Regions from separate parts of the Neobacillus sp. S1227 genome, predicted to be linked through region 1. Evidence: predicted binding sites of a transcription regulator. Region 1 holds the regulator's gene; each other region holds the start of a gene.

Region 1 (4,216 bases):
CGTTTTTAAGCACATCGTCACCGGAAAATAAGAAATTCCCAAGCACCGTACGGATTTCCCTTTCCGGTTTCAGTGGATATTCATCCCATAGCTCGTTTAAGACGCGTTTATTGGAGGTTAGGTTGGCTTGTTCTTGATCGTAATAGCCGATGGATAGATTGGTCCCGTATTGAATGGTACCAGCCAAAGCGGGAAGCTTTTTAATTATAGTTTTTAAAAGGGTCGACTTCCCGATTCCGTTAGGGCCGACAAGGGCAATACTGTCGCCTTTATACACACGAAAGGAAATATCCTCGGAAACCTTCTCGCCATCATAGCCGACAGCAACCGAATCAACAGTAAGTACATCATTGCCGCTTTGCCGCTCAATTTCAAATGAGAAGGAAGCGGATTTTTCATCCCCTGATGGCCGGTCCAAGATTTCCATTTTTTCAAGCTTCTTTCGCCGGCTTTGCGCCCGCTTAGTAGTTGTGGCCCGTGCGATGTTGCGCTGAATGAAATCCTTTAAAGCAGAAATTTCCTCCTGCTGCTTTTCATAAAGCTTCATGTCGCGTTCATAATTGGCGGCTTTCTGTTCAAGATAAGAGCTATAATTACCGGTAAATCGCTGAATCAGGCGGCGTGATAGTTCATATACCTCAGTGACGACTTTATCCAAAAAATAGCGGTCATGCGAAACAATTAAAATTGCGCCTTCATAACCCTGCAGATATTGCTCCAGCCAGGAAAGGGTTTCGATATCCAAATGGTTGGTAGGTTCGTCCAAAATTAAAATATCAGGTCTTGTCAGCAGCAGTTTGCCTAGCGCGAGACGCGTTTTTTGTCCGCCGCTTAGACTTGAAATCATTAACGTCGTGTCAGAAAAATTTAACCCATGCAATACAGAGCGGATATCGGCCTCATACTGATAGCCGCCTTGCTCTTTAAATTTAACTTGCAATTCATCATATTCCTTTAATACTCGTTTGTATTTTTCTGGGTCTCCGAAAACAGCAGGGTCAGCCATTTGCTGTTCCAGCTTCCGGAGCGATTTTTCCATCGCTTGCAGGTTCTCAAAAACCGTCAGCATTTCCTCCCAAATGGACAAATTGGACTCCAAACCCGTATTTTGCGCCAAATAACCAACGGTAACATCCTTTGGTTTGATGATTTCCCCGCCGTCATAACCTATTTCGCCGGCGATGATTTTCAATAACGTTGATTTCCCCGCTCCATTCCGTCCGACAAGGGCAACACGGTCACGGGTTTGTAATTCTAGTTTTATATTCGATAAAATAAGTTCAGCACCATAATATTTTTGTAGTTGATTAACCTGTAATAAAATCATTTTTTTCACCTCTAATACCTTACGAATAGTGTACCGTATTAACCGATTGTCGGCAATGAAGTGAAATTTTTAATGGAATTATAAAAAAATATACTGATAGTTCAAAGTTTCACACACATGGACATAAAAATATTGTATTATTTTTTGTAGGAGGATTTCTTATATGGCTGAATTTACTCATTTTAATGAAGAAGGCAGGGCCAAGATGGTTGATGTCAGCGATAAGCCAGAAACGGCACGCACGGCAGTTGCCCAGTCCAGCATAACAGTAAGCTCTGAAATTTATGAAAAAATCACAAACCACGAAATGAAAAAGGGCGATGTCTTAGCAGTTGCCCAGGTTGCTGCGGTGATGGCGGCGAAAAAGACATGGGATATCATTCCAATGTGCCACCCAATTCCATTAACAGGTATCAATATTAATTTTTTCTGGGAGCAGGCCGGGCAGGAACAATATACACTGCATATTGCTGCATCAGTTAAAACTAAAGGCAGTACGGGGGTTGAGATGGAAGCGCTAACAGCCGCCTCTGCTTGTGCCCTAACCGTTTATGATATGTGCAAGGCAGTTGATAAAGGGATGGTGATCGGACCAACCTTTTTGGTGGAAAAAACTGGCGGCAAAAACGGTGATTTTAGAAGAGAAATCTAATATATCTATTAATATTGAAGGGTGGGAGAAATATGTCCAATGAAACGATGAAAATACCACAGGCAACAGCAAAGCGTCTGCCCTTATATTATCGATTTTTACAAAACCTTCATTCTTCTGGCAAGCAAAGGGTGTCATCTGCAGAATTAAGTGAAGCAGTAAAGGTCGATTCGGCAACAATTCGCAGGGATTTCTCTTATTTTGGTGCCCTTGGAAAAAAAGGGTACGGTTATAACGTAAACTATTTGTTATCGTTTTTCCGGAAAACTCTTGATCAGGATGAATTAACAAAGGTAGCGTTAATCGGGGTGGGTAATCTCGGCACTGCTTTTTTACATTACAATTTTTTAAAAAATAATAACACAAAAATCTCTTGCGCCTTCGATGTGGATCCCGGAAAAATCGGCGGTTCAATAGGCAATGTTCCCGTTTATTCGATGGATGATTTAGAGCAGTATTTGATCGAGGAAAATATTTCGGTGGCGATTTTGACGGTGCCGGCTCCGGTTGCTCAGCAAATCACAGACAAGCTAGTGAATACGAAGGTAAAAGGGATTTTAAACTTTACACCAGCAAGACTGAATGTCCCTCCATCTATCCGCGTGCATCATATTGACTTGGCGGTGGAGCTGCAGTCACTTGTTTACTTTTTAAAGCATTATCCAAGCGAAGTAGTTGAAGAATAAATAATAAATGGGCTTCTCGCCAAAATAGGTGAGAGGCCCATTTTTCGTTTGGAAACATTTTTCCTATACAGCTCACTATACAAAAGAAGTTAAAGCGGGTAAAATGAATTTACAAATAAGTATTGTAATCCAATAGGGAAGGTTGGGATTAAAATGACAAAAACAGTTCGCTCAATCCCACGGCCGTTAGTGAAAACAAACCAGTGGGTGATTGTTATAAGTGTTGTGTTAACATGGTTATCCGGACAGGAATGGTTTTTGTTAGTGCCGTTTAGTGCCGGTATGTTTGGTCTTTTATTCGGATTTAATCCGATTATGCAAATAGCAAAACTGTTTTTAAGAAAGGATCCAAAGGCTTATATACCGGAGGATTGGGAGCAGCAGCAATTTAATCAAAAAATTGCCGTATCGTGTTTGGGAATTGGATTTGCAGGATTCCTGCTGGGATGGAATACTGTAGGCTATATATTTACGGTTATGGTTGCTGTGGCCGCCTTTATCGCGATACTTGGATTTTGCATCGGATGTTTTATTCATTATCAGTGGAACCAATACCGTTATAAAAGGGCGAACCAATAAAGTTAGAGGTCTGAATTATTCAGCCTCTTTTTTTGTTTTTTTGCTTACATTTTACCTAGTCCTAAGGATAAGGGGATTGCAGTTGCGGTCGGTATTGTGTTGACCTTGTCGAGGGCGTTCTGTGATGTATTCTTTAAAACCTATCAACAGAATGCGCTAAAGGAAACCGGAGATTAATAAGAAAGAGGCTGTTTATGTGACAGCCTCATTTCTTCATTTGCCCCTTATATTTAAAATGAAAAACAATCATCTTTAAGGCTGATCCAAAGTCAAAGGTGGCCAGGATGACCAAAAGGTAACTAAAGAAGCCCCAGCCATTGTTTTGAACATCATCGATGGCAAAATAGGTGAACAGGGCCCCAAGTATTAAATAAATCAAACCGGAAAACAAAGGTGAACGTCTCATAGAAATCCTCCGATAAAGTTTTGAACTGCCTCTGCCTCACGCATCAGCCGCTCAATGTCATCCTTATAAACCGACTGAACAAGGACGACCATCGTGTTCATAGATACATGGGCGAAAATCGGCACCAGGATCCGTTTAGTTTTTACATAAAGAAAAGCAAAGGTAAAGCCCATCGCCGAGTAAATAAGCAGATGCTCAGGCTCCATATGGACAAGCGCAAAGATCACCGAGCTGATTAGCGCAGAAATAAAGAAATTAAACCGTTTATAAAAAGCCCCAAAGATAATTTTTCGAAACACAATTTCCTCTAAAATCGGGCCGATAATACTCGTTACAAGAATGGCTAATGGAAAGGCATTAATTATCGTGAGGATTTCCTGTGTATTTTTAGAGCCCAATTCAATCCCAATAAGGCGCTCAATGATGGCAGCCGCATATTGGGCAAAAAGAGCAAGGAAAACCCCTAAAATCGCCCACATTATCGAATGCCCGATGGAAGTGTTTCTTTTACTATGGACTCCAGGCTGCATTTCTTTTCTTAGGATAACAAGAATGAGGAGAAAGGC
Region 2 (4,216 bases), 1.3 Mb from region 1:
TGTCAAATATTCAGCGACTCCATCTTCTTCATTGGTTAGAGTAACATCATTGGCGATATTTTTCACTTGGTCAATGCCATTTCCCATCGCAATTCCATAACCAGCATATTCAAGCATTTCCAAATCATTATCCTCATCGCCGAAAGCAATGACTCTTTGGGAGGGGATACGGTAATAATCAGCCGCCTTTTTCAACCCGACAGCCTTATTTAGGCCGGACTTAATAATTTCGATCACATGCCAGGGGGCAGCCCAGCTGCGGTGATCGATGACTTCGGCATGGACGTCAGATAGATGGTCGCGGATCTTTTTTAATTGGTCTTCCTCTGTATGGATGAGCAGGCTTGTCGGTGAATCCTTCAAATAATTACTTAAATCACCTGTAGTAATACTGGGATTCCCAAAATTAAAAATTTCAATCAGCTTTTGGTCATGATAATGAAAATAGACATCATCCATTACTTCAGCGATGATATTATGAAAATAAAAGCTGCGGCACGCCTCCACGATATCTTTTGCCACGCTAATGTCAAGCGGCTCATGGAAAAAGCCCCATTTCGGGTCTCGAGGATGGTGCATGAAGGCCCCATTGAAATTAACGATCGGGGAATCTAAATTTAACTCGCGATAATACATTTCACTGGAACGATATGGCCTGCCTGTGGCTATCATCACGATATGGCCATCTTCTCTAGCTTTTCTTAAAACTTCCTTTGTTTTTTCCGAAATCGTTTTATCATCTTTTAATAAAGTTCCATCTAAGTCCAATGCGATTAAATGTCTTTCTGTCATTTGAAACCTCTCTTTGGAAGTATTTGTTTCTATTATCAATATGTTATCAATTTATATTTAAACTGTAAAAAAATTCACTTCAAATGTTTCTAAAAAGCGCTATACTGGTTTTCGAAATACCTTTTGTTATAATGGTTACAATAAAACTGACAGGAGTGAAGATAAAATGAATGAAGATTTAAAAGAAAATATAATGGGCGCCCTTGAGCTTGTTATTGACCCTGAGCTTGGCGTCGATATCGTCAACTTAGGTTTAATATATAATACTGAAATGGACGACGAGGGAAGACTGACGGTTACTATGACATTAACAGCAATGGGCTGCCCACTAGCCGGAACAATTGTTGATCAGGTAAAAAGAGCATTGGCTGATATTCCGGAAATCAAGGATGTAGATGTTAATATCGTCTGGAATCCTCCTTGGAATAAGGACATGATGTCCCGTTATGCCAAAATTGCACTGGGAATTCGTTAAGGAGGACCTCCAGGAGGATGAAAAATAAAGTCATTTTAGTTAGTTCAAATCAGTTGGGAAAAGGCGATCAGGTTTTAGGAGAGAATGTTTTAGAGACTTTCTTTACTGTATTAAAACAAAGAGAGGATCTCCCAGCAGCTGTTTTTTGCATGAACAGCGGGGTATTAACCTTGACTGAGGATTCCTTTGTATCCGTTCATTTAAAAGAGTTAGAGGATAAGGGTGTTAATGTTTTTGCATGTAAAACTTGTGCCGATCACTATGGTGTTAGCGAAAAATTGACAGTTGGCAAAATAAGCGGAATGGCTGACTTTGTTGAACTGTCCTCAAAATACGAAGTTTTAACCATCTCATAAAAGCAGAGCGTTATTGGTCTACTCAGATTGCCGAGAAAGGGGAATTTTTCTCGGCAATTTTTTTGTTTTATCCAAACGTAAATTATCAAATTTTTATTGATTATCCTTGCTAACGGGCCTGTTGATTTCCGCTCCAGGCACTCGCTTGCAGGGCGCTAAGCTCTGTTTTTTATATTCACAAATCGTCCATATAATGAAAGCTGATTGTGAGGTAGTTCACTTTTTTCAAACATAAACAACTTTATAATACGAAGTAATAAGGCTATTTAGTTTGAACTGGCCGTTTTATAGGAGGCGTTTCAAGATGGATTTTAGCCGAGACTTTAATAAAGATCCGTTTATTGTGATATGGGAACTCACTCGAGCATGTCAATTAAAATGTCTGCACTGCCGCGCGGATGCACAGTATACGAGGGACCCTCGAGAACTTACGCTTGAAGAAGGCAAGCATTTGATTGATCAGATATACGAAATGAATAATCCGCTGCTTGTATTTACCGGCGGAGATCCGCTGATGAGAGAGGATATTTTTGAAATTACCAAATACGCTGTCTCAAAAGGGGTACGTGTTTCGATGACACCAAGCGCCACTCCTAACGTAACAATTGATGCGATGCGCAAGGCTAAAGAAGTCGGACTTTCTCGTTGGGCGTTCAGCCTTGATGGTCCTACTGCAGAGATCCATGATCATTTTCGCGGGACAGCGGGCTCTTTTGACTTAACAATGGAACGAATTAAATATTTACATGAGCTTGAAATGCCAATCCAGATTAATACCGTTGTTTCCAGATACAATTATGAACATCTTGAAGAAATGGCGAAATTGGTTGAAGAATTAAAATGTGTTCTGTGGAGTGTCTTTTTCCTCGTTCCAACCGGAAGGGGGCAGGTATCTGATATGATATCTCCTGTGGAGCATGAAAAGGTACTTAGATGGCTCTATGGTTTAAGCAAAAGGGTTCCTTTTGATATTAAAACCACGGAGGCGATGCATTACCGCCGTGTAGTAATCCAGCAAAAAATGCGTGCAGCCAAAGAACAGACAGATGAGATCAGCTATTTATCTGCGTTGACAGAAAAAGGCTTAACCGGCTCGATTGATGGCCTGGGCCGTGCACCAAAGGGTGTAAATGACGGCAATGGCTTTGTATTTATTTCTCATATAGGGGATGTCTATCCAAGCGGCCTGCTTCCGGTTAAGGCCGGAAATATTAGGGAAACCCCTCTTGCGGAAATTTACCGCGAGTCGCCAATCTTTAAGGCACTTAGGAATCCGGATGGATTTAAAGGGAAATGCGGTGTCTGCGAATTCAGATATGTTTGCGGCGGCTCAAGATCAAGAGCTTACGCCATGACTGGGGATTATTTAGAAAGCGAACCATTCTGCGTTTATATTCCTAAGGCTTTAAGAGAAAAACAAACACAGTAAATTGTTTGAGGCAATCGATTTTCGATTGCCTCCTTTCTAAAACTATTCAATGTTGCAATAAACAGTGGAACAATTTTCACAGCCAATTTCATCTTTTAAATATTGCAAATCCAAGACGGTAATTTTACCGCGTTTAATGGAAATGATGTTATCATGCTTTAATTCACTTAAAATACGGTTTGTACTTTCTCTTGAAGTGCCGCAAAAGTTCGCCAGCTCTTGGTTGGTTAATGGAAGATCGATTAAAATAGCATCGCCTTTTGGCACCCCATAGCTGTTGGTCATCCGGATTAAGGTTGAAAATAGAGCGCCGCGCTTTCCATTTAAGACAAGATCACGGAATTTTGTTTGGGTTTTACGGAAGTGGTCGCTCATCCATTTCATAAATTCAAAGGCAAGCTTACTGTTTTGGAAAATTTCACTTTCAAGTACTTCTTTTTTAATTGCCGCAATTTCACCTTCTTCAAGAACCTTGGCACTTAATAAATATTTTGGACTATCAGTGAAAAGGGTTAATTCTCCGCAAATATCGTTTTCTCCGCAAATTCTTAGTGACAGTTCCCGCCCATCTGCTGTAATTTTGCTAATTTGAATTTTACCTGAGATGATGACATATAATTCATCAGCGAGCATCCCTTCCTGAAATAGAAATCTTCCCCGTTCGCTTTTAAACTTCCGATCAGCAAAATTAAGCAGTTCTTTTATTTCAATTGAATGAGTTGGTTTTATTGTCGTAATCATTTTTCGCCACCCCTGTACATTTCTATATAAATAAACTTAAATAAATGGATTCGTTAGTAACATTTTATATCAAGATTAGCAAGGTAGAAGTAGTAAACAATGACAATATAGTGAAAACTGGACAATTTTTTTGAGGGAAATATGGATAATGAAGAAAGTAACAGTATTTTTTTAAACCATCTGTTACAATGGTATTAAAATGAGCTTCTTATTTATTGGAGTGGATTAAATGGAACAACCTATCATTACAGATAAATTTAATAGACCATTAAGGGATTTAAGAATTTCCGTTATCGATAGATGTAATTTTCGTTGTCAATACTGTATGCCAGCCGATCAATTTGGGCCGGATTTTGAATTCCTGCCAAGGAGCGCTCTCCTGACTTATGAGGAAATTGAACGATTAGGAAAAATCTTCGTGCA
Region 3 (4,216 bases), 1.7 Mb from region 1:
TCGTAAGCGTCCAGAAAGACCATTTACCGATTCGTTCATTCAACATGAAACCAAACATTTTTGGCCAATAATAGGTTAGACCAGCAAGCATAGCAAATACTACACCTGGGATAATCGTGTTATGGAAGTGAGCCACTAAGAACATTGTGTTATGGTACTGATAGTCAGCAGCTGACATCGCAAGCATAACCCCTGTCATCCCGCCGATTACAAATAACGGAATAAACCCTAGAGAATATAACATTGGAACGGTAAATCGAATTTTCCCTTTCCATAACGTAAATAACCAGTTGAAAATCTTAACACCTGTTGGTACTGCGATCATCATTGTTGTAATAGAGAAGAAGCTGTTTGCAACTGCCCCCTGCCCCATCGTAAAGAAATGGTGCGCCCAAACCATACAGGATAATGCTGAGATAATAACCATTGATGCAACCATTGATTTATAGCCATAAAGGTTACGGCCGGCAAAGGTTGAGATAACCTCACTGTAAATACCAAATGCAGGTAATATAAGGATATAAACTTCAGGATGTCCCCAAACCCAGAATAGGTTGGCCCAGAGCATATCCATACCGCCATTTGTGGTTGCAAAGAAGTGAGTTCCAAACAATCTGTCCATGGTTCCCATCGCAAGCGCAACTGTAATGACAGGGAAAACCGTTACGATAATAAGGTTTGTTACTAAAACAGACCATGTAAACATCGGCATTTTCATTAAGGTCATGCCAGGTGCTCTCATTTTCATGATCGTTGTAATCATGTTAATACCTGTCATCAGCGACCCGATACCGGATATCTGTATCGCAATCATATAATAGTTCGTACCGACATGTGGACTGAAATCATTCCCTGCAAGCGGGAAATAAGAAGTCCATCCTGCATCAGGAGATCCGCCGATAACAAAAGAGATATTAAACAACATTGCACCAAAGAAGAACAGCCAGAAGCTTAATGCGTTCAATCTTGGGAAGGCCACGTCACGGGCGCCAATTTGTAATGGAACAACATAGTTCATGAAAGCAAAGATGAATGGCATTGCCATAAACATGACCATGATTACCCCGTGTGTTGAGAATACTTCATTATAGTGCTGTGAATCTAGCAATTTATTATCAGGTACTGCCAGCTGGGCACGAAGCATAATCGCGTCCACCCCGCCGCGGAACAACATAATTAAGGCAGAGAGTAAATACATAATTCCAATCCGTTTATGGTCAACTGTTGTTAACCATTCACGCCATAAATATCCCCATTTCTTGAAATAGGTTAGGCCTGCAATTATGGCAACTACTGTTAGGCCAATCGCTACCATAGATGCATAGATTGCCAGACTTGGATTTGGTATGGCAAAACGTTCAAAGAACTCCATCCTCTATTAACTCCTTTCGAGAGATTAATTTTTTCAATAATTCGGTTCATTAACTCTTTAACAATTACTCATGATTTTGGTGGTCTGACATATCCATATCCATATCCATTTTTGAGTGATCAGTTTGACCTTCTTCTGGTTTTGCAGATGGACTATGTTCGTGTTCTGGTGCTGGACTAAATTTTAAATGCGTCCCTGTGAATGTCATTTGTCCAAGATGGCCTGGTTTTAATAACTCATCAAACTTTTTCTCTGATAAAGGTTTTGCCGTTTTCTTTACGTCTTTTACCCATTTATCGAAATCTTTTTCAGACATTGCTGTAACATTAAATGTATTTTCAGCCGTTCCTTTACCACTAAAGTTGGCGTTACGGCCCATCATTTCACCCGGTTCATCTGCAGCTAAGTGCAGTGTCGTCACCATATCGGACATGGCGTATTTTTGACCGCCAAGTTGTGGAATCCAGAAGCTGGTGATTGGTCCGTAGGAATAAAGCTTAAATTCAATCGGCCGGTCTGTGGGAATATACAAATAGTTAACCGTTTCAATATTTTGTTCCGGATAACTAAAATGCCATTTCCAGTCAGATGAGGATGCATAAATGACTAAAGGATCTTTATCCTGATATTTTATTGGTTTTGCTTCGACAATATTGTTACTTTGAACAGAAACGATTGAAAAATAAGTGACAATGATGACAGGAATACCGACGCAAATTAGCTCAACCCATTTATTTCCTTCAATGTGCGGCGGTTCATAATCTGGGCTTGCCTTTGAGGCACGATACTTAATTAGCACATAAATCAAAATAGCGAAAACTACAATTACAATAAATGACATGATCCCAATGGATAATAAAATATCATGGGCTTGCCTTTCGGCTTGCGGACCTTTAGGATCAAGAACCATAAGCGGTTCACATCCTGTAAGCACTGTGACAATAGTGAGAACAAGCAGTAACAAAGCCGATTTTACTTTCATGCTAGTACCCCTTTCTTTTATTTAAAAAATGTCTTTTTTAAAAAAATTTTTGTTTGTGATTTACATCACATCATTAGTAACTATCTTAATACCAAACATTATTAAAAGACACCCATTCGGAAGATTTGTCACTAAATGTTCAAAAAGAGTTCGACACTTTGTAAAAATAGGATCTATACATTTGCTTTTTTAATATATCTTTATTAATGGTTAGCAGTTAATTTGAGGATTATGGAAAAGTACCCTTAAATTCCCTTCACATTTATGTTACGGTTAAATAGGAAATAAACTGAAAACCTGCAGGTTCTTGCCGCGCTCATCGCTAACGAGCAATTGTCCGGACTGCCCACATTGGCCCAAGCGGTGAAGATAGGAAAAACTGAGTACGTCAAACAATGGAAACCGACTAACAAAAGGATGCAGCTATCCTTTGAATATATGAAACAATTATTGAATGATATTGATGTTGCAATCAATAAAGACGGAAATGGCATACATACGGAGTGACACACCAATTGGATGGAGACAAGGTTGAGGAAATGGAATCTTTTATTTTCTATTATGACGGCGAATAATTTCGAGGTATCTATGTTTAATTCTTTGCCCCTTATTAGTTAAGAGAGTCCTCTTTTCTATCTCTTAATCCGCCTCCTATTTCCTAGTATTAGATAATTAATCAATCAACCTCCATATATACCCAAATTCGTCCAATTGTTTGGATAACCCATGCAGGACAAACACTTTCCCAATAAAATAAATTACAAAACTTTTTAATGCTCCATATTTTAGGGAGTGGTCGTATGGGAGCAATTAACGGAAATGAATATATCGAACGGATGAATCGGTTGAAGAAGGAAATTTGGCTGGATGGAGAACGATTGGAAGGGGATATCTCTGGACACCCTGCATTTAGAGGTCTGATTCAGAGTAAAGCATCATTATATGATTTGCAGTTTGATTTAAACCTGAAAGAAAAGCTAACGTTCTTATCCCCGGAAACGGAAGAGCGGATTGGGCTATCTTATTTACAGCCGCGGACGAAAGAGGATTTAAAAAGAAGGCGAAGTATGTTCGAAATTTGGGCCAGGCATACCAATGGGCTGATGGGTAGAAGTCCGGATTATATGAATTCAGTCATCATGGCCTTTTCCTCCTCTGCCTCTTTTTTGGAAGGGAAAGAGAATTGCTTTCCGGAAAATATTAAGTGCCTTTATGAAAGAGCAAAAAATCAAGATCTTTCATTTACCCACACATTTATAACTCCTCAGGTAAATCGGTCGCAAATCGCCCTGCAAAAATCAAAAGAACCGATTGCCGCCAAGATTGTCGAAAAAAACAAAAACGGGATTGTTATCAGGGGCGCCCGCCTGTTAGCGACTCAAGGCGGCTTAACAGATGAGGTTCTAGTTTATTCAGCAGGAGGTGTAACGAATGATGCAGATGCCTACGCCTTTTCCATTCCTTCCGATACCGCAGGCTTAAGATTTATTTGCCGAGAATCATTCGTCGGCGGCGAGTCATCTTTTGATTATCCGCTCAGCTCGCGCTATGAAGAAATGGATACGATCCTAGTATTTGATAACGTACTGGTCCCTTGGGAGAGAGTCTTTTTTTTCGAGAATGTGGAGGCAGCAAACGAATTTATGGTCCAAAGCTCATTCCATCATCATGCCTACCATCAGGCCATCACCAGACAGGTTGTGAAAAATGAATTTCTATTGGGGCTAGCCGAAACCTTAACGGATACAATAAATGTTAGCGGATATCAGCATATCCAGGAAAAACTTTCTGAAATTATCATTGGGCTGGAAACGATGAAGGCCCTTTTATTAAAGTCTGAAGAAGAGGCAGAACTGGATGAT
Region 4 (4,216 bases), 1.5 Mb from region 1:
AAGGTCTTTAACTGACTTTCAGCAAGGGCGAAAAGCTGAGTGCCCCACTTGTTTTCCAATTGCGTCCGGAATTTGGATTCCACCAAAGCCTGATAATATTCTGTAATTAAACCTTCCACCTCAGGTTGGATTTCATCCATGTAATCCTGCTCATTTTTATAAAATTCATCATTCGTATCAATGGTATGGCGAATATTACAAAGATTGAACATCGTCCCCAAGTCATTTCTCAGTTGATTGATTTCATTCATGGCCCCGCTTTGCTTTTCCACTGAATCAGCGTATTTGAAGCGCTCTAATGCTTCATTGAATTTTGCCCGAACCTGGTCTAAGTTAGGTCTTATGTAAGTATACTGTTCAAAGCCCATGAAAAAACCCCCTTTTTTCATTTTTTTCGGCTATATTCATTTCGACACTATTGATTAATATTCCTTTTTGCAAAAAAAATACGACTAAAAGTCGTATTAAAATTTTCCTGCAGGCAGGCCTAATTTTTTTAACAAATCAATTGCCTCCAGCTTTTCCGTATCAGATAAACTTGACATAAGCTTATCAATTTGTTGGGCATGTTCAGGAAAAATATCCTGTATCAAATTTTTTCCCTCATCTGTTATTTGCGCAAAAATTACACGTCTATCTGTCGGGCAGGCGCTCCTTCTCAATAATCCCTTTTGTTCAAGCTTATCGACAACATACGTAATACTTCCGCTCGCAAGCAGGATTTTTGCACCTATTTGTTGCAGCGGCTGGTCGCCTTTGTGGTAGAGAAGCTCTAATACAGCAAACTCAGTTGGGTTTAAACCGCTTGCTTGGATAACTTTATTGACGTGTTCATTAATGGCTTTATAGGCTCTTGAGAGAACAATGAAAAGTTTTAGTGAAACGGCTGTTGAATCTTTTTCCATAACAACTCATCCTTTATCTTTATTGGGAAATTGCCCTCAAAGGCAAAACGCTCACAATATCTCGATTTCAAAATTATTATAAAAAAATTTCGAACCGCTGTCAATTACCGGTAAAGTCATATCCCTTAACCTAAATGTTTTATAGGGCAAAAAAAGTAAAAAAGATGGACTCTGCCATCCTTTTTACTTAATTTCTTGAATCCTTTGATATAATTCTGCCTTTTCCTCATCAGAGAGCATTCGCTCGGCCATTGGGAAGAGGACGTTTTCTTCCTTGTTAAAATGCTCCGTTAAAATATAGTAAGCATTTTGGACGTATCCAGCCAATTTTTTAAATTCATCATGTGAAGACGGGCTGGCGGCTGCCTGCTCAAGAAAAGATTTAATATGGGCTTTTGCTTGGTCATGCTCATACTCCATTACCGCGATTGGTCCAGAAGTTGTCCCAATATAAGTTCCCATCATTGGAAACAGCACACCTTCTTCTCTCTCTGAATGCGGGTCAAGCACTGCCAGAAATTCTTCTACCTTAGTAATTAACTCTTGGAAATTAGCTTCTATATCAATATCTTTATCGATTTTTTGGGTTAGACTGAACAAACCTTCCATTTGGCTTCTTAATGGAGGATGTTCTTCCTTCAACTGACTTAATCCCTTACTTCTTAGCTCAGCATTCGGCATCCCGCCGAAACCACTCATACAACTGCTCATTGCATTCACCTCTTTCAATCTTCTGCTTTTAGTATAAAAGCGCAATTACGATTATGTAGTGACAATCGTCACATCTATACCAAATTTACAACTCCACTTGGAATATTATTGACAACTTTTTGAAAACGTTTTATTTTTTTAAAAAATTATAACATTTATCACTCAAAAAAATCCTTATAGTTTCATATAATTAAGGTAGATATTTTGAAAGGGAGGTAACTATATTGAAAACCCCAAATTATCATGATTTTTATCAAACGGCATTCTTACCGATTGGTACAAATGATCTTGTTTCACTTAAGGATACAGATGCCTACATTCCAGAATCCAATTCCACACATTGGCTAATTGCCGTAGAAGGGGTCCAGCTCCCTCAGCCACGGATTTATTTTCATTGGAAAGTCAGTATATATCCAGCCGCAAATGACGGCGACTTCAATTGGAAAAAGCCGTATTATTGCTCAGAAAATATGGAACAAATGGATCATGCCATAGCCCTTGCATCCTCGCTCGCAGCCTTCTGCAATAAAGATGAACTTTCCTCGGCAGCCTTCTTAGAGAAAATAAGCTGACCTTGTAAATACTTACCTTCTAGCTTCACCCTCTTTTTAAAATCCCTTGTGAAAAAATATACATATAGTGTTAAGTGATTTACGATTAAAAGGATAAAAAAAGGTGCTGCCTGCAATAGCAAACAGCACCTTTTTTTATGCTAACCTGAAGACAATTCCATGACCGCCTTTTGGATATTCCCATTTAATATTTTGGTAAGGGCAGCCAATCCGGCAGCTTCCGCATTCGTGACAGCCTTCATAACCTACCTGCATCCGCGTTCCTTCCCACTTATATACCTCAGCTGGGCAAAATACTGTACAAATTTTATCAGGACATTGGGTCATACATACGTCATGATCAAGAACGGTAAGATGGGACTTTGTGTCACACTTAAACCTGAGAAGATACTGTTTTTCCTCAATATTCTTCGTTGACATTATTTCACCGCCTTCCATGCACGATAGAGATCTTGCAATACGCGCAGTGTTCCTCTTTGTGAGGTCATATTTTTAATAATCTGCTTTTGTTTATCACGTTTTGGAGTGCCGTCAACAGTAAAGAATTTGCTAGCTGCCTGATTCATCATTGGAACATACTCTTTAAAATATTGCGGGTATTTTTCGAATGTATGGGCCGCATCTTTGTACTTTTCCAAATCTTTTATGATAAAGCTATTATAAAGGGCCTCGCGGTAGTTATTTAACATTGATTCGCTGAAATTCCCAAAGCGGTGCGCCTCAATTACAGTCTCGGCAGCCAATAAGCCAGAATGCATCGCCATGTTCGAACCTTCACGATGAATAGCGTTAACAAGCTGGGCAGCGTCCCCAACAACAATAACTCCATTGCCAGCCACTTTAGGAACAGAGCGGTAGCCTCCTTCCGGAATGAGGTGGGCAAGATATTCAGCAGACTCGCCGCCGGCAATGAGAGGTTTGACCATTGGATGATTCTTTAAGTAATCCAGCAGTTCATATGGCTTCATTTTTGCTTTTATCATACTCGATAGTGTTGTCCCCACTCCGATATTCAAACTCTCTTTGTTGGTATATAGAAAAGCCGTACCCAGATTTCCTTTTGTGGAATCTCCAAAGATCTCAATCGTACAGCCTTGGTTGTCCTCCAAATTAAAGCGGTCATTTATTTTGTCTTTTGGAAGATTAACCACTTCCATAACCGTCAGCGCCACTTCATCTGGGCGGAACTCCTTATGGAACCCCAGCTGTTTGGATAAAAGCGAGTTAACTCCGTCAGCAAGGACAACTACATCTGCTAATACCACACCATCCGGCCTATCGGTACGGACACCAACAACCTTGCCGTCTTCGACAATACATTCCGTGACAACTGTTTCGTTAATTAGAAGCGCTCCTGCCTCCACAGCTTTCTTTGCGAACCATTGATCAAACTGAGCCCTTAGAACTGTAAAGTTATTATATGGCTCAACTCCCCATTCGAGGCCCTTATATCCGAACGAAAGAACTGATTCTTTGTCCATCATCCAGAACCGCTGTTCAATGACCGGTCTTTCAAGCGGCGCTTCTTTCCAAAATTCAGGAATTAATTCTTCCATTTGCTGGCGGTACAATACTCCGCCCATAACGTTTTTGGCACCTGGATACTCTCCACGTTCAATCAGCAGCACATTTAGACCATTTTTAGCACAAGTGTAAGCACAAGAGGTTCCTGCGGGGCCAGCCCCTACCACAATCACGTCAAACTTCTCAGGCATAGCTCAGTTCACCGCCCTTTTCAGCTTTAAGCTCTTTAAATTGCTCGATTAGTTTTGGAACAATTTTCACTGCGTCTCCTACAATGCCGTACGTTGCCACGTCAAAAATCGGGGCGTTGGGGTCTTTGTTAATGGCAATTATTAACTCAGAATTCTTCATACCGACCACATGCTGAATCGCTCCAGATACTCCAATGGCAAAATAAATTTTCGGAGTGACTGTCTCCCCGGTCTGTCCAACCTGCTGATCATGCGGCAGCCATCCTGCTTCAACGACATCGCGGGTTCCGCCTACGCTTGCGCCGATTGTTTC

What was found. Region 1 encodes Rex, which represses fermentation and respiration genes when NADH is low (regulators of the CRP and FNR family bind a similar motif). Its sites were predicted from a motif close to TTGTGAAATATTTCACAA; they were not measured.
Region 2: a site for Rex is predicted at 1,828-1,845, ahead of ACZ5AE_RS08195 (TIGR04053 family radical SAM/SPASM domain-containing protein). Genes of this name have one in related genera too.
Region 3: a site for Rex is predicted at 2,408-2,425, ahead of qoxA (cytochrome aa3 quinol oxidase subunit II). Genes of this name have one in related genera too.
Region 4: a site for Rex is predicted at 1,673-1,690, ahead of ACZ5AE_RS08785 (hemerythrin domain-containing protein). Genes of this name have one in related genera too.

What each region holds. Positions count from the first base shown of each region.
Region 1 covers NZ_AP038276.1:254,196-258,411, forward strand. The annotation lists gene ACZ5AE_RS01410 (ABC-F family ATP-binding cassette domain-containing protein) at 1-1,327, opposite strand, end outside; gene moaC (cyclic pyranopterin monophosphate synthase MoaC) at 1,491-1,979, shown strand; gene ACZ5AE_RS01420 (redox-sensing transcriptional repressor Rex) at 2,012-2,665, shown strand; gene ACZ5AE_RS01425 (DUF4395 domain-containing protein) at 2,819-3,244, shown strand; gene ACZ5AE_RS01430 (YdiK family protein) at 3,450-3,650, opposite strand; gene ACZ5AE_RS01435 (lysostaphin resistance A-like protein) at 3,647-4,216, opposite strand, start outside.
Region 2 covers NZ_AP038276.1:1,589,535-1,593,750, forward strand. The annotation lists gene ACZ5AE_RS08180 (Cof-type HAD-IIB family hydrolase) at 1-792, opposite strand, end outside; gene ACZ5AE_RS08185 (metal-sulfur cluster assembly factor) at 959-1,267, shown strand; gene ACZ5AE_RS08190 (DsrE family protein) at 1,285-1,623, shown strand; gene ACZ5AE_RS08195 (TIGR04053 family radical SAM/SPASM domain-containing protein) at 1,928-3,052, shown strand; gene ACZ5AE_RS08200 (Crp/Fnr family transcriptional regulator) at 3,095-3,793, opposite strand; gene moaA (GTP 3',8-cyclase MoaA) at 4,023-4,216, shown strand, end outside.
Region 3 covers NZ_AP038276.1:1,964,556-1,968,771, reverse strand. The annotation lists gene qoxB (cytochrome aa3 quinol oxidase subunit I) at 1-1,372, opposite strand, end outside; gene qoxA (cytochrome aa3 quinol oxidase subunit II) at 1,437-2,354, opposite strand; gene ACZ5AE_RS10065 (hypothetical protein) at 2,718-2,861, shown strand; gene hpaB (4-hydroxyphenylacetate 3-monooxygenase, oxygenase component) at 3,155-4,216, shown strand, end outside.
Region 4 covers NZ_AP038276.1:1,705,894-1,710,109, reverse strand. The annotation lists gene ACZ5AE_RS08795 (M3 family oligoendopeptidase) at 1-368, opposite strand, end outside; gene ACZ5AE_RS08790 (MarR family winged helix-turn-helix transcriptional regulator) at 465-905, opposite strand; gene ACZ5AE_RS08785 (hemerythrin domain-containing protein) at 1,089-1,616, opposite strand; gene ACZ5AE_RS08780 (hypothetical protein) at 1,841-2,188, shown strand; gene ACZ5AE_RS08775 (ferredoxin family protein) at 2,324-2,608, opposite strand; gene ACZ5AE_RS08770 (FAD-dependent oxidoreductase) at 2,608-3,903, opposite strand; gene ACZ5AE_RS08765 (electron transfer flavoprotein subunit alpha/FixB family protein) at 3,896-4,216, opposite strand, start outside.